3 regions of the Lelliottia sp. GFLA7 genome follow, and region 2 is predicted to be linked to each of the others. Evidence: predicted binding sites of a transcription regulator. Region 2 holds the regulator's gene; each other region holds the start of a gene.
The links. Region 2 encodes sigma-54, which starts transcription at its own class of promoters, with help from an activator protein. Its sites were predicted from a motif close to GTTGGCACANNTTTCGCTNT; they were not measured.

Region 1: AC07RN_RS03965 (amino acid ABC transporter substrate-binding protein) is a predicted target of sigma-54. The motif match lies at 4,310-4,329, and genes of this name have one in related genera.
Region 3: hypA (hydrogenase maturation nickel metallochaperone HypA) is a predicted target of sigma-54. The motif match lies at 1,200-1,219, and genes of this name have one in related genera.

What each region holds. Positions count from the first base shown of each region.
Region 1 covers NZ_JBWLAQ010000001.1:808,123-813,728, reverse strand. The annotation lists gene rihA (pyrimidine-specific ribonucleoside hydrolase RihA) at 1-709, opposite strand, end outside; gene AC07RN_RS03980 (amino acid ABC transporter ATP-binding protein) at 835-1,560, opposite strand; gene gltK (glutamate/aspartate ABC transporter permease GltK) at 1,557-2,234, opposite strand; gene AC07RN_RS03970 (amino acid ABC transporter permease) at 2,234-2,974, opposite strand; gene AC07RN_RS03965 (amino acid ABC transporter substrate-binding protein) at 3,130-4,035, opposite strand; gene lnt (apolipoprotein N-acyltransferase) at 4,394-5,606, opposite strand, start outside.
Region 2 covers NZ_JBWLAQ010000005.1:82,631-88,236, forward strand. The annotation lists gene ptsN (PTS IIA-like nitrogen regulatory protein PtsN) at 1-367, opposite strand, end outside; gene hpf (ribosome hibernation promoting factor) at 450-737, opposite strand; gene rpoN (RNA polymerase factor sigma-54) at 760-2,193, opposite strand; gene lptB (LPS export ABC transporter ATP-binding protein) at 2,241-2,966, opposite strand; gene lptA (lipopolysaccharide ABC transporter substrate-binding protein LptA) at 2,973-3,527, opposite strand; gene lptC (LPS export ABC transporter periplasmic protein LptC) at 3,496-4,071, opposite strand; gene kdsC (3-deoxy-manno-octulosonate-8-phosphatase KdsC) at 4,068-4,634, opposite strand; gene kdsD (arabinose-5-phosphate isomerase KdsD) at 4,649-5,606, opposite strand, start outside.
Region 3 covers NZ_JBWLAQ010000004.1:42,344-47,949, forward strand. The annotation lists gene AC07RN_RS13245 (4Fe-4S dicluster domain-containing protein) at 1-511, opposite strand, end outside; gene hycA (formate hydrogenlyase regulator HycA) at 582-1,037, opposite strand; gene hypA (hydrogenase maturation nickel metallochaperone HypA) at 1,247-1,597, shown strand; gene hypB (hydrogenase nickel incorporation protein HypB) at 1,601-2,464, shown strand; gene AC07RN_RS13265 (HypC/HybG/HupF family hydrogenase formation chaperone) at 2,455-2,727, shown strand; gene hypD (hydrogenase formation protein HypD) at 2,730-3,851, shown strand; gene hypE (hydrogenase expression/formation protein HypE) at 3,848-4,858, shown strand; gene flhA (formate hydrogenlyase transcriptional activator FlhA) at 4,916-5,606, shown strand, end outside.

The DNA of each region.
Region 1 (5,606 bases), on a different contig from region 2:
CGCCATGGAATCCCCATTTTTCCGCTTTATGGTATTCCATAAAGAAGTCGAGCAATTCAGCTACGGTGGTCGCAACGGGGTTGCCAATCGCGCGGAAACGCTCAACGTCGGCTGACATAATTTGCGCGCGATGGGTGACGTCCAGGCCTGCCATCACAATCGGTAAGCCAGACTGGAACACGATCTCAGCCGCTTCGGGATCGACAAACATGTTGAATTCGGCGGCAGGCGTCCAGTTTCCTAGCCCCATTGATCCGCCCATGATCACAATGCGCGCGATCTTACGGTGCAGCTCTGGATGGCTATTGAGCAGCAGCGCCACGTTCGTTTGCGGGCCGGTTGCCACTAGCGTGACAGGCTCATCGCTTTCGCGCAGCACCTTGGCCATCAGCTCAACCGCCGTACAAGCCTGGGGTTTGAAAGCCGGTTCTGGCAGTGCAGGGCCATCAAGGCCGGTCTCACCATGGACGTTGTCAGCAATAATCAAGTCGCGCATCAGGGGCTTGCGCGCGCCACCCGCCACCGGGATATCGGTACGGTTAAGCAACGTCAACATGCGCAATACGTTACGCAGCGTTTTGTCGGGCGTTTGATTTCCAGCGGAAGAGGTCACGGCTTTGAGTGCTAACTCCGGTGACGCGAGGGCAAGAACAAGTGCGATAGCGTCATCATGACCCGGATCGCAATCGAGAATAATAGGCAGTGCCATAGCGTTCTGTTCTCCATTCTGAGCGTGAGTTTGTGACAAGGTTAACGCCGCGATGTGAAACAGACGAGAAAAAGAGAGGCAAAGCGTGAAGTCGTGCGCAATCCAAAGATTGCGCACGGTATTGATTAATGCAGGATTTTTGCGAGGAAGTCTTTAGCGCGATCGGATTGCGGATTGGCAAAGAAATCCTCTTTCGGAGAATCTTCGACAATCTTGCCTTCATCCATAAAGATCACGCGATTCGCCACTTTACGGGCAAAGCCCATTTCGTGGGTCACCACCATCATGGTCATGCCTTCGTGAGCCAGCTCAACCATGACGTCCAGCACTTCGTTAATCATCTCTGGATCGAGTGCGGAAGTGGGTTCATCGAACAGCATGGCAATCGGATCCATACACAGCGCGCGGGCGATAGCCACGCGTTGCTGCTGGCCGCCAGAAAGCTGCGCCGGGAACTTATTCGCATGGGCAGACAACCCGACACGTTCCAGAAGCTTTAACCCTTTTTCACGCGCGGCAGTTTTGTTGCGCTTGAGCACTTTAATCTGCGCCAGTGTCAGGTTCTCGATGATCGACAGATGCGGGAACAGCTCAAAGTGCTGGAACACCATGCCGACATGAGAACGCAACTTGGCGAGGTCCGTGCTTTTGGCGTTCACTTTAGTGCCATCGACCGTAATCTCACCCTGCTGAACAGGTTCAAGACCGTTAACGGTTTTGATAAGCGTAGATTTACCGGAACCTGACGGTCCGCAAACCACCACCACTTCGCCTTTTTTCACTTCCGTTGAGCAGTCGGTCAGCACCTGAAAGTGCCCATACCATTTTGAAACATTTTTCAGGGAAATCATTGCACTGTCCTTTTCTTCAGCCAGCTGACCAATAGCGATGCACTTAAACTAATTGCAAAATAAACCGCACCTGCGAACAGGATCATCTCCACCTGCGTACCGTCACGCTCACCGATTGTGGAGGCTGTACGGAAGAAGTCCGCGAGGCTCAGCACATACACCAGCGACGTATCCTGGAAGAGGACTATGCCCTGCGTGAGCAGCAGTGGAACCATGGCGCGAAACGCCTGCGGCAGAATAATGAGCTTCATTGACTGCCAGTGAGTCATCCCCAGCGCAAGCGCTGCGCTGGATTGCCCACGCGAAATGCTCTGAATACCTGCGCGAATAATTTCGGAATAATAAGCCGCCTCAAACATCGAGAAAGCGACCATCGCAGAGATCAGGCGGATATCCGCTTTCGGCGAAAGCCCAAGTACATTTTGCAACAGACCCGGTACGATCAGATAAAACCACAGCAGCACCATTACCAGTGGAATGGAGCGGAAAACATTGACATAAGCCGTGGCGAACCAGGCGAACGGTTTAAAGCTCGACAGGCGCATGACCGCCAGAATTGTGCCCCAGACAATACCGATAACGATGGCGATGACGGTGATTTTTAAGGTAATCAACAGCCCGTCCAACAGATACGGCATCGATGGGACGATGGAACTCCAGTCAAACTCGTACATTATTTGCCCCCCAGATTGCCCGGCAGGCGAGTTTTACGTTCAACCAAGTTCATCACCAGCATGATGACAGTATTAATCAGCACATAGGCGAGCGTGATTGCGGTGAAGGATTCCCACGCGTGCGCGGAGTAATCCAAAAGCTTGCCCGCTTGCGCCGCCATATCGACCAGACCGATGGTCGAGGCGATGGCGGAATTCTTCACCAGGTTCATCATCTCTGAGGTCATTGGTGGCACGATCACGCGATAGGCGTTTGGCAGCAGCACGTAGCGGTAGGCTTGTGGCAGCGTCAGCCCCATCGCCAGCGCGGCATTTTTTTGCCCGCGCGGCAGAGACTGGATGCCCGAACGAACCTGCTCACAGACGCGCGCCGCGGTGAACAATCCAAGGCAGAGCATGGAGGAGACGAAGAACTGAATGTTAGGGTCCAGTTCCGACTTAAACCACATCCCGAGATTTTCAGGTAGCAGTTCAGGAACGACCAGATACCACGTAAAGAACTGCACGATTAACGGAACGTTACGGAACAGTTCAACGTAAAGTGTGCCAAGAGAAGAGAGAAAGCGGTTAGGTACGGTACGCAAAATACCGAACAGTGAGCCGACAAGGAAAGCGATAATCCAGGCTGTTATCGACAGCGCAACGGTGACCTGAAAACCGCTCCACAGCCAGCCGAGATAGGTTGTGTTGCCGAACGGGGCTTGTTGCAGAAAAATGCCCCAGTTCCAGTCTATTGACATAATCAACTCCAGAAAAAAAAGGGTAGCAGCGCTACCCTCGAAGATTGGTGAGAAGCTCAATTTTCGCGCTGAGTGGGGAACGACCACTCAGCGTATAGTCTGTCCACGCTTCCCGACAATCGAGAGGGCAGGAGATCCCGCCCCTATGGTTCTAATTAGTTAAGTGCTTTGTCGTTTGGTTCTTTGAACAGGGCTTTCATGTCGCTAGACAGTTCAAAGTTCATGTTGAGATTTTTTGGTGGAATCGGGTTCTTGAACCACTTATCGAACCATTTTTCCGCTTCGCCAGACGTCTGCGTCTTCGCGATGGTGTCATCGATCAGCTTTTTGAAGTCCGCATCGTCTTTACGCAGCATGCAGCCGTAAGCTTCTTTGGACTGCGCTGTGCCAACGATTTCCCAGTTGTCTGGTTTCTTCGCTTTCGCACGTTCGCCAGCCAGCAGAGCATCATCCATCATGAAGGCTACCGCACGACCGCTTTCCAGCGTACGGAAGGAGTCACCGTGGTCTTTCGCGCTGATGATGCGCATGTCCATTTTCTTCTCTTCATTCAGCTTGTGCAGCAGAACTTCAGAAGTGGTACCCGAGGTCACAACAACCGCTTTGCCTTTCAGGTCCGCGAAGTCTTTGATGTCGCCGCCTTTTTTGGTCAGCAGACGCGTACCCACCACGAAAATGGTGTCGGAGAAGGCCGCTTGTTTTTGACGCTCAAGGTTGTTCGTTGTAGAACCACATTCAAAATCGAAGGTGCCGTTTTGCAGCAGCGGAATACGGTTTTGTGAGGTAATTGGAATCAGCTTCACCTCAAGATCGGGCTTGTTCAGCTTTTTCTTGACGGCTTCAACGATTGCGTTGGAGTAATCCTGTGAGTAACCCACGACTTTTTGCGTGTTGTCGTAGTATGAGAACGGGACGGAAGATTCACGGTGGCCGACCACGATCACGCCATTTTTGGCAATCTTGTCGAGAGTGCTCCCGGCAGCCGGGGCGTCTTCAGCGTGAACGACGCTTGCGGACATTCCCATCACCAGCATTGCTGTGGCCAGTTTACGTAATTGCATACCCAACTCCTTTTATTATCTGCGCCAGAGACGCATCGATACCCATTGTGATGTTGTTATATCTCGCGCTATGCGAGTGCAGTGTTATGCAAGCTTGTTAACATTTAGTCTGGCTTAATGTAAAGATTTTGCTGCGTTATTGTTTATTTTTGCGAAGCGCGCCGCACCATTCAAAGGCAAAAATCTCTCGTTGCACCGTTTCGGTGCTACCTATGAACTGCGATGGTGCGACTGAGTTGCACGTTAAGCCAAACGACTGAATATGTGATTTAACAAAGCAATAGGTGTGCCAGAAATGGCAGATAAGGCAGGATTTGTTTGCCCGGCACACAACGCGTGGCCGGGCTAGAGGAAGGGCTTAACGACGACGCTGGCGTAAACTCATGAGCAGCGCGCCAAAACCAAACAGCGCAGTCAGGATCCACAGCGGCCAGTTCCCGGTACGAGCGTATGGCGTCAGGCCAGTGGTCGGCGTGACTTTCGTGGTTAATACCGCACGGGTAAACTGCGGGATCATTGCCTGGATTTCGCCCTGCGGACCAATCACTGCGGTGATGCCGTTATTGGTGCTGCGCAGTAGCGGTCGGGCCAGTTCCAGCGAACGCATACGCGCCATCTGGAAGTGTTGCCATGGGCCAATCGACTTACCAAACCAGGCATCATTCGAAATGGTCAGCAGATAATCGGTGTCCGGGCGGAAGTTGTCGCGGACCTGCTCGCCAAGAATGATTTCGTAGCAAATAGCAGGGGTCAGCGCTAACCCATGCGCATGCAGTTGTGGCTGAACGTAGGGGCCGCGGCTAAACGACGACATCGGCAGATCGAAGAAGGGTGCCAACGGTCGCAGAATCGATTCCAGAGGGACAAATTCGCCAAACGGAACCAGATGGTTTTTGTTGTAGCGGTTGGTCGACTCGTAGCTGTACGGATTGTCTTTCCCGAGCGTAATGATGGTGTTGTAGGTGTCGTAACGGTTTTGCTTGTTCAGCCGCGCGTCGACAATCCCGGTGATCAGGGTGCTATTACGGGCACGCAGCAGATCGTCCATCATGCTCAGAAAACGTTGCTGATTGATTTCCAGATCCGGAATCGCAGATTCAGGCCAGATAATCAGCTGCGATTTACCCATCTCTTTTTGCGTCGCATCGAGATAGATTTTCAGGGTGTTAATCAGCTGATTCTCGTCCCACTTCAGGGACTGAGGGATATTGCCCTGCACCATAGACACCTGGGTGGCGCGTTCAGGCTCCAGCGTAAACCACTGGATATAACGCAGCGGGAAGGGCAGTGCGAACAGCACAACCGCGATAACCAGTGGTTTCCAGTGACGTTTAATCAGCGCCAGAACGAGCAGGCTGCTGACCACCATCAGCAGGAAGTTGATCGCCTCAACGCCCATGACAGGTGCCAGCCCTTTCAATGGACCATCAATCTGGCTGTAACCGAACTGGAGCCACGGGAACCCGGTTAAGACCCATCCGCGCAGGAATTCGGTGATTTGCCAGACGACAGGCGCAGCAATGGCCACACGAATCCAGGTCGTTTTAGGCCACAGGCGAGAAAGAATGCCT
Region 2 (5,606 bases):
TATGCAAATGGGTTTTGGTCTGGTCAGCAGGCACCAGCAGAGCGAAAAGCAGATCGACGGGCTGGTTATCGATCGCATCAAAAGCGATCGGCGTTTCCAGTTGGACAAAGACGCCCACGGCGCGCAGTGTGTCCTCCTCCAGCTTGCCATGCGGAATGGCAATACCATTGCCGATACCGGTACTGCCCATTTTTTCACGGGTCAGAATGGCCTCAAACACCACCTGAGGTGGCAGGCTTAACTGTTTTGCGGCCAGTTCACTGATGATTTCCAGAGCGCGCTTTTTGCTCTGGCAGTGAACGCCACTGCGGGTACATTCCTGGTTAAGGACATGACTTAATTGAAGACCGGAATCGTTGTTCATCATAATTTCACCTAAGCGCTAACTGTACAAATGGCCTGTTGTGTATCACAACAGGCCGCCCTGCACCCGTTAACTGCTCGGACAATTAGTGTTGTTTCAGTTTATCTTTATGTTTATTAAGCTGTCGCGCAAGTTTGTCAATCAAGCCGTCGATAGCCGCGTACATGTCTTGCCCTTCCGCACTGGCATGGATTTCGCCCCCGTTTATGTGCAGGGTTGCGTCCGAGATATGAGTCACTTTCTCCACTTTCAACACAATGTAGACCTGATTGATCCTCTCGAAATACTGCTCCAGCTTGGCGAATTTTGTATTCAAAAAGTCGCGTAAAGCCTCAGTGATTTCGACATTGTGTCCTGTGATGTTGAGCTGCATAGTGTCTTCCTTATCGGTTGTGTCAAACCAGTTGTTTACGCTGGTTAGACGGCGGAATGGATAAAGACTCTCGATACTTCGCAACAGTACGACGTGCCACCATGATACCCTGATCGGACAGCATGGTGGTTAACTTACTGTCACTCAGTGGCTTCGCGGGGTTTTCCGCGGCGATCAACTTCTTAACCAGAGCACGAATTGCCGTCGACGAGGCTTCGCCGCCGCCTTCGGTATTCACATGACTGGAGAAGAAATACTTAAGCTCAAAAATACCACGCGGGCTGTGCAGATACTTCTGCGTGGTCACACGCGAAATGGTCGATTCGTGCATCTCAACGGCTTGAGCAATATCTGCCAAAACCATCGGTTTCATAAATTCTTCGCCCTGCTCAAAAAAGCCTTGCTGCTGTTCCACAATGCAGCGACTCACGCGTAGCAGCGTATCATTTCGGCTTTCGAGGCTTTTGATCAGCCATCGCGCTTCCTGAAGATTGCTACGAATATATTGATTGTCGGAGTCGTTCCGCGCACTGGTGCACATGGAAGCATATTGCTGGTTGATTTGCAGGCGGGGAATGCTGTCGGAATTGAGTTCTACGGTCCAGAGACCGTTGTGCTTTCGGACCAGAACGTCAGGAATCACATATTCGGGTTCGCCGGTTTGGATCGATTGCCCCGGCCGGGGATCGAGCGACTGGATCAGATTCACCGCTTCCTTCAGTACATCTTCTTTGAGTCGCGTCACGCGCATCAGGCTGCGGAAATCATGATTCGCCAGCAAATCCAAATGTTCGCTGATAATCAGTCGCGCTTCGTCGAGTCTTGGCGTCTCTTTTGCAAACTGAGAAAGCTGGATCAGCAAACAGTCGCGCAGATCCTTTGCTGCGACGCCGACAGGGTCAAAGCGTTGAATGCGCTTGAGAACGGCTTCGATCTCGTCGAGTTCGATTTCGCTATCACCCATGCTTTCCAGAATTTCGTCCAGGGTCACCGTTAAATACCCGGTGTCATCCACGGCATCGACAATGGAAGTGGCAATCGCGCGATCGGTTTCGGTGAAAGGGGTCAACTCCACCTGCCACATCAGGTAATCCTGTAGCGACTGCGTGGTCTCACCCTGATAAACCGGTAACTCATCATCCTGATAATCAGCGCGCGTTCCGGAAGGGGTTCCAGCGGTGTAAATTTCATCCCAGCTGGCATCTAGCGGTAACTCGTCAGGCATCTCTTTTTGCTCAAGGGCATCTGCCGTATCGAGCGTTTCGGTATCCTGCTTTTCCTGGGTATCTACCTCTTCATGAAGATCGGTTTGCTCCAGCAGTGGATTACTGTCCAGCGCTTGCTGCAGTTCCTGCTGAAGTTCTAACGTTGACAGTTGCAACAGACGGATCGCCTGTTGTAACTGTGGCGTCATCGCCAACTGTTGGCTGAGCCTTAATTGCAAACCTTGCTTCATGTTCAGGGCGTTTTTCTCCGGTCCTGCGTAACTTAACCTCTACCCTATCAGAGTCTGAAGTCTTCCCCAAGGTACACGCGCTTAACATGTTCATCTTCGAGGATTTCGAGTGGCGTGCCGTGAGCAATTAAATGACCCTGGCTGACGATATACGCGCGCTCACAAACGGCCAGCGTTTCACGCACGTTGTGGTCGGTAATCAGCACACCGAGACCGCTGTCGCGCAGATGTTCGATAATGCGTTTAATGTCGATAACGGAGATGGGGTCGACGCCTGCAAATGGTTCATCCAGAAGGATAAATTTCGGATTGGCTGCCAGGGCACGAGCAATTTCTACTCGGCGGCGTTCACCCCCCGAAAGTGCCTGGCCGAGGCTGTCGCGCAGGTGTTCGATATGGAACTCTTCCATCAATTCGTTGGCGCGATCCTGACGCTGCTCAGCGGTCAAATCGTCACGGATTTGCAGGACGGCCATCAGATTGTCGAACACGCTTAGACGGCGGAAAATAGACGCCTCCTGCGGCAGATAGCCAATCCCGCGACGCGCGCGAGCGTGCAGCGGCAGCAGGCTAATGTCTTCATCATCAATGATGATGTTGCCCGCATCGCGCGGAACAATGCCAACCACCATGTAAAAGGTGGTGGTTTTACCTGCACCGTTAGGACCCAACAGGCCAACAATTTCGCCGGAGTTAACGGTCAGACTGACATCTTCCACGACGCGGCGGCCTTTATAGGCTTTGGCGAGGTTTTTTGCAGTTAATGTTGCCATAACGAATTAGTTACTCTTTTTCTGTGCGGGAGCCTGGGTTTTCCCTTTGTCCTGCAGCTGAGACGGAACCAGTACGGTTGTCACGCGCTTACCTTTCTCGCTGGATGCCTGCATTTTCTGCTCTTTCACCAGATAAGTGATCTTATCGCCGGTGATGTTGCTGTCCAACTGCTCTAGATAAGCATTGCCGGTCAGGATGACAAGGTCCTTCGCCAGCTCATAGTGCATGTGCGAGGCGTGGCCTTTAACCGGCTTACCGTTATCCTGCATTTGATAGAACGTTGCCGGATTGCCGTAGCCATCAATAATTTCTTTGCCTTGTTCACCGCCAGGACGGGTGACAACCACTTTATCGGCATTGATTTTGATGGTGCCCTGCGTCATCACGACGTTGCCCGTGAAGGTCACAACGTTCCCCTGCATATCAAGTGACTGAGTGTCAGACTCGATATGAATAGGTTGCTCAGTATCTCCTGTCACCGCAAGGGCAGGGAGACTGGCGGCCAGCAGCGCGCTGGCGATAACAAAATTAAGGCTGAGTTTGTTTATTTTGAATTTCATATGAGGTTCTAACCTTTTCAATCAGCTCGGCGTTTTTGCTGCGTAAGTTCCCGCGCATTCTCAAACCGCTGGAATTAAATGTAGTGCCGTATAACGTCACCAGATCTTGCGACGTCACATCCTGAGTCACCAGGTTGATCTGCGCATTATCTGTCGTAATTTTGCGTAGTTGAGAGTCAGCGGTCAGGGCGTTCACTTCTACGTGACCGTACAGATAAAGCATACGGTCATTTGTCAATTTTGCTCTGTCAGATTTGATCGACCAGGTCGGCACCTTATTGGTGTCAAACGTGGTCATGACCGGCTGAGTAAACCACGAGATACCTTCATCGGAAAAATACTCAACGTGCTGGGCAATTAAGCGATAGTTCAGCGCGCCTTCCGGGCTGTAAACCACCGTGTCGCTGTGATCGCTCTTATAGGTCGGATCGTTAGTGGCGACCACTTCTGCTGGCGCATCGTCATTGTCAGCGAGATTCACGCCAATCAATATCAACACGGCCAGTGAAAGCAGAATGATAACCCAACGTCTGGTTTTACTCATATCGATTGCCCTTTGGCCTCATCAAGCTTGCCCTGTGCCAGCAATAACAAATCGCACACCTCGCGAACGGCACCGCGCCCCCCGTTGATCCGGGTGACATAGTCCGCGCGCGGGATCAGCAGAGGATGTGCATCGGCGACGGCGATACTTAACCCCACTTCAGCCATCACCGGCCAGTCAATCAGGTCGTCCCCGACATAGGCCACATTCTCAGGTGCGATGGCCAGTTTCGCCAGTAAATCTCTGAAAGCGACCATTTTGTCAGACTGGCCCTGATACAGATGGGTGATGCCCAATGTCTCACAGCGATCTTCTACCAGTTTAGCCTTACGCCCGGTGATAATGGCAACTTCTATCCCGGATGTGAGCGCACAACGAATGCCGTAACCGTCGCGCACGTTAAATGCTTTCAGCTCTTCGCCGTTATTGCCCATAAAAATCAAGCCATCGGAAAGAACGCCATCTACATCCAGAATCAGCAGACGAATCTTTTCCGCCTGCGTCATCATTTGCGTGCTTACCGGACCATAACAGGTTGCAAGGGATGCACCCGCATTACTCATTGTCTTATCCTTCATTACACTACGCCTGCGCGCAGAAGATCATGCATATGTACCACACCCAGCAGTTGGTCGCCATCGGCAACCATGACGGCGGTAATATGACGGGACTGCATTAGGTTCAAAACTTCGACTGCCAGCGTGGCGGGACGGACTCTGATGCCGCCTGGCGTCATTACGTCGGCGATACCCAGCGTGCGGACATCAACGCCCATATCAAACACACGGCGTAAATCGCCATCAGTGAAGATCCCTTCGATATTCATCTGGTCGTCGCAAATCACCGTCATGCCGAGATTTTTACGCGTAATTTCCAGCAAGGCGTCGCGCAGCGGGGCATCTTTACTGACGCGAGGGATCTCTGCGCCCGTATGCATAATATCATTTACCCGCAGCAGTAGCTTACGTCCCAGCGCACCGCCAGGATGAGAGAGCGCGAAATCTTCTGGCGTGAAGCCTCGTGCTTCAAGAAGCGCAACGGCGAGGGCATCTCCCATCACCAGCGCAGCGGTCGTGCTGGAGGTCGGCGCAAGGCCGAGTGGGCAAGCTTCTTTCGGCACTTTCACGCATAAATGAACATCGGCCGCGCGCGCCATCGTGCTTTCTGGTCGGCTGGTCATGCAAATGAGCGGGACGTGGAGTCGTTTCAGCACGGGAATCAGCGCCAGAATCTCGTTGGACTCACCCGAATTCGACAGGGCGATAACGATGTCCTGCGGCGTCACCATTCCGAGATCGCCATGAGCGGCTTCACCGGGATGAACGAAGAATGAGGATGTTCCGGTACTGGCGAACGTCGCGGCCATTTTGCGCCCAATATGACCCGATTTGCCCATGCCCATCACCACGACTTTGCCCGCGCAGGAGAATATTTTCTCGCACGCAAGGCTGAAATCCTGATTAATGTATTGATCTAACTGCGCCAGACCTTCACGTTCAATCTCCAGAACTTCTTTGCCTGCTTTTTGAAAGTCA
Region 3 (5,606 bases), on a different contig from region 2:
CACGAATATTCACCAGAATCAGCGCCTTTGTCGGACAGGTGCGAACACAGGCTGGGCCTTGCTCGTCAAAGCTGCACAAATCGCATTTCACCGCCACGGCACGCACGCCAGGCACCCAATCCAGCAGCGTACTGACGCGCGCCGGAGCCGGTGGCGCAGGGGGCGCTTTTGGCGAATTAGCATTGGCAGGAATGTGCAGCGGACGGCTGCCGGAAAATTCAATGGCACCAAATGGACAGGCGATGCCGCACAGTTTGCAGCTCACGCACAGGCTTTCATTGAGCTGCACAGCACCCTCAACGCGGGTGATGGCGTTGACAGGACAGACACCCGCGCAGGGGGCGTCCTCACAATGATGGCAGAGCTGCGGCGCAGACTCTTTCTCATTGCGCATGACTTTCAAACGTGGCATCGACTGCAACCCGTGCAGGCGGTGCGTTTCTGAACACGCCGCTTCACAGGTATGACAGCCAATGCAGACCGTCGAGTCAGCTATTACAAAACGGTTCACCGGGGAGTCCTCAGGACATAGTCATTTTTGACGAAAAAGTGTCATATCGACACGTCTCGACACGTAAACATCAGACGGTGCGCGGCTCGCTCACCAGCGCTTTTAAATCCACCGGTAAATCGTGCTCAACCGCGGAATAGAGGTTGTTGTAAACAGGTGCGATTTTTTCCAGATAGTGTTCAAGCACCTGCTGGCGATCGCGGTTGCTAACGTGACCGTCAACCATGCCGTCGGCCATCAACTGCGCCTGCGCAATCAGCTCTCTTTCGCCCTCTTTAGTCTCGACGAAGTACTGAATGGTGTGGCTGTTAAACGTGTCCGCCAGGGTGACGTAAATCATGAAGTGGCCGAACAGGACAAAGCACAAATCCTCTTGTGCCGCACAGCTCATGGCGTGATGCAGACGCGCTTTTGACAGGGTGATCCCCTGAACCAGCGAATTACAGTAATGCTGCCATTGTTCCTGCAGTGATTGATGGCGTTGCGCGATGTAATCCGCCTTTTCGCTAATTTCCCAAATAGTCATCTCAGGTATCCGGTTAATGGAGATACGGCTGTTAAGCAGATTTTGTGCCAATTTTTATCATGTTGAAATTTATAGAATTTAATCCAATCCAAACTGTCAATGACAGCCTGTCGACGTGTCATTTCGTCAGCAGCGTCATCGTCACACCCTAATCAAAATTAAGCTGGCATCGTTATTGCATTAATGGGGCAAATCATTGAGGAGGCGTCATGCACGAAATCACCCTCTGCCAGCGAGCGCTGGAGTTAATCGAACAGCAGGCAAAAGCGCACAACGCGAAACGCGTGACAGGTGTGTGGCTGAAAGTGGGGGCGTTTTCCTGCGTCGAAACCAGCGCCCTCACCTTTTGCTTTGAGCTGGTGTGCCGCGACACGCTGGCAGAAGGCTGTCAGCTGTATATAGAAGAACAGCAGGCCGAATGCTGGTGTGAACACTGCCAGCAATACGTCACGCTGCTCTCCTCTAAAGTGCGCCTCTGTCCGCAGTGCCAGAACGTCGGGCTGCGCATCGTGGCGGACGACGGTTTGCAGATCCAGCGCCTCGAAATAGACCAGGAGTAAATCATGTGTAGTACCTGCGGTTGCGCCGAAGGCAACCTGTATATCGAGGGCGATGAGCATCGCCCGCACTCCGCGTTTCGCTCCGCCCCTTTCTCCCCTGCACCGCGCGTCACGGCGGCGTTAACCGGCATTCGGTTCACACCGAAGCAGTCGGATGCGGGCGATCTGCATTACGGCCACGGCGAAGCGGGGACGCATTCGCCAGGCATGAGCCAGCGCAAAATGTTGGAAGTCGAAATCAACGTGCTGGACAAAAACAATCAGCTGGCTGCACGTAATCGCGCGCGCTTTGCCGCTCGTCAACAGCTGGTGCTGAACCTGGTTTCTAGCCCCGGCTCAGGCAAAACCACTCTGCTAACCGAAACGCTCAAGCACCTGAACGGCAGCGTCTCGTGCGCGGTTATCGAAGGCGATCAGCAAACCGTGAATGACGCCGCACGCATCCGCGAAACCGGCACCCCGGCTATTCAGGTCAATACCGGTAAGGGCTGTCATCTGGATGCGCAAATGATTGCCGACGCTGCGCCGCGTCTGCCGCTGGCCGATAACGGCATTCTGTTTATTGAAAACGTCGGCAATCTGGTGTGTCCGGCGAGCTTTGATCTGGGCGAGCGTCACAAAGTTGCAGTGCTGTCCGTCACCGAAGGGGAAGACAAGCCGCTGAAATATCCGCATATGTTTGCCGCTGCCTCGCTGATGCTGCTCAATAAAATCGACCTGCTGCCGTATCTGAATTTCGATGTCGATAAATGCCTGGCGTACGCGCGCGAAGTGAACCCGGATATTCAGATCCTGCTAGTGTCCGCTACAAGCGGAGACGGCATGGAAAGCTGGCTCGCGTGGCTGGAGAACGAACGATGTGCATAGGCGTTCCGGGACAAATTCATTCCATCGATGGAAACCAGGCAAAAGTAGAAGTCTGCGGCGTGCTGCGCGACGTCGATCTCACCCTGGTCGGGTGCGTGGACGAAACCGGCGCATCGCGTCTTGGTCAGTGGGTGCTGGTTCACGTGGGCTTTGCGATGAGCCTGATCGACGAGGACGAAGCCCGCGATACCCTGGCGGCGCTGCAAAATATGTTTGAAGTCGAGCCGGACGTCGGCGCGCTGCTGTACGGCGAGGAGCGATAGCGATGCGCTACGTTGATGAATATCGCGCGCCGGAACAGGTGATGCGGCTTATCGCCCACCTTAAAACCCGGGCAACATTACTCGATTACACCGCACAGCGTCCGCTGCGGATTATGGAAGTGTGCGGCGGGCACACGCATGCCATCTTCAAATTTGGCCTTGACCAGCTGCTGCCGGAAAACATCGAGTTTATCCACGGTCCGGGCTGTCCGGTGTGCGTGCTGCCGATGGGCCGTATCGATAATTGCATCGAAATCGCCAGCCAGCCTGAGGTGATTTTTTGCACCTTTGGCGATGCGATGCGCGTGCCGGGCAAAAAAGGCTCACTGTTACAGGCCAGAGCGCGCGGTGCGGATGTGCGAATCGTCTATTCACCCGTGGATGCTCTGAAGCTCGCGGCTGAAAATCCAACGCGCAAAGTGGTGTTTTTCGGCCTGGGGTTTGAAACCACCATGCCCGCCACAGCCATTACCCTGCAACAGGCAAAAGCAAAAGGTCTCGATAACTTCTTCTTTTTTTGCCAGCACATCACGCTGATCCCCACGCTGCGTAGCCTGCTGGAAGAACCCGATAACGGAATTGATGCTTTTTTAGCACCCGGTCACGTCAGTATGGTGATTGGTACAGAGGCTTACGGTTTTATTGCAGCGGACTATCATCGGCCATTAGTGGTCGCTGGTTTCGAACCACTTGATCTACTGCAAGGCGTCAACATGCTGGTTGAGCAGAAAATAGCAGCCCTGAGCGTGGTCGAAAATCAGTATCGCCGCGTCGTGCCAGATGCGGGAAATCCGCTGGCGCAAAACGCCATCGCCGAGGTTTTTGCCGTAGAAGGTGACAGCGAATGGCGCGGTCTGGGACTGATTGCTGAATCTGGCGTGCATTTAACCCCCGCGTATCGCGCGTTCGACGCCGAAGCGCATTTTCGCCCGCAGCCACAGCAGGTTTGTGATGACCCGCGAGCCCGCTGCGGAGCGGTCCTGACCGGTAAATGCAAACCGCATCAGTGCCCGTTATTTGGCAACACCTGCAATCCGCAAACCGCATTTGGCGCGCTGATGGTCTCTTCCGAAGGCGCCTGCGCCGCATGGTATCAGTATCGCAATCAGGAGTGTGAAGCATGAACACGGTTGAAATGGCGCACGGCAGCGGTGGCCAGGCGATGCAGCAGCTCATCAGCCAACTGTTTCTGGAAGCGTTTGCCAATCCGTGGCTGGCGGAGCAGGAAGATCAGGCGCGCATTGCCCTGTCGACACTGACCACGCAGGGCGACAGGCTGGCGTTCTCGACCGACAGCTACGTGATTGATCCGCTGTTCTTTCCGGGCGGCGATATCGGCAAGCTCGCGGTATGCGGTACGGCGAATGACGTGGCCGTCAGCGGCGCAATCCCCCGCTATCTTTCGTGCGGCTTTATCCTCGAAGAAGGGCTGGCGATGGACACGCTAAAAACCGTCGTCCAAAGCATGGCAAGCACCGCACGCGAAGCGGGTATCGCTATCGTCACCGGTGACACCAAAGTCGTGCAGCGCGGCGCGGCGGATAAACTGTTTATTAATACTGCCGGACTGGGCGCCATCCCCGCGGACGTTCACTGGGGCGCACAACGGTTGGCGGTCGGCGATGTGCTGATCGTGAGCGGCACGTTGGGCTGTCATGGCGCAACGATTTTAAACCTGCGAGAAGGTCTGGGTCTGGACGGTGAATTGCGCAGCGACTGCGCCGTGTTGACGCCACTTATCCAGACGCTCCGTCACATTCCGGGTATCAAAGCCCTGCGCGACGCGACGCGCGGGGGAGTGAATGCGGTTGCCCACGAATTTGCTGCCAGCAGCGGCTGCGGCATTGAGCTGATAGAGCAACATCTGCCGGTCAAAACTGCCGTGCGTGGCCTGTGCGAACTTCTTGGCCTTGATCCGCTAAACTTTGCCAACGAAGGCAAACTGTTAATCGGCGTCGAGCGTTCTGCAGCAGAAGCCGTACTGACGCAGCTGCGCGCGCATCCACTTGGTCAAGATGCTGCCGTGATTGGTGAAGTGGTTGAGCGCAAAGGGGTGCGCCTGACCGGGCTTTACGGCATTAAACGCACGCTGGATTTACCGCACGCGGAACCGTTACCCCGAATTTGCTAGAACCGCGCTAAACGTGGTCAGCACTCTTATTTTTTTGCCCGTTTCTTTGGAAGCAATATGTCGTATACACCGATGAGCGATCTTGGACAGCAAGGGCTGTTCGATATTACGCGCACACTGTTACAGCAGCCCGATCTGGGTTCGCTCAGCGAAGCCCTGACGCGTCTGGTGCGGCAGTCTGCGCTGGCAGACAGTGCCGCTATCGTGCTGTGGCACAGCGCAAGCCGTCGTGCCAGCTACTTTGCGACGCGCGACAACGGTAAGTCCGTCGAATATGAAGACGAAACCATGCTGGCGAATGGTCCGGTGCGCCGTATTTTGTCACGCCCGGACGCCCTGCACTGCAACTTCGACGAATTCCAGCAGGCCTGGCCGCTGCTTGCAAAGAGCAATTTGTATTCGCCTTTTGGCCATTATTGCCTGCTGCCGCTCACCGTAGAAGGGCGGATTTTTGGTGGCTGCGAATTTATCCGCAACACCGATCAACCGTGGAGCGAGGCGGAATATGAGCGCCTGCATACGTTCACGCAGATTGTCAGCGTAGTGGCCGAGCAGATCCACAGCCGCGTCACCGATAACGTCGATTACGATCTGTTAAGCCGCGAGCGCGATAACTTCCGCATTCTCGTCGCCATCACCAATGCGGTATTGTCCAGACTGGACATGGACGAGCTGGTGAGTGAAGTCGCCAAAGAGATCCACCACTATTTTAAAATCGACGCGATAAGTATCGTGTTGCGCGGCCATC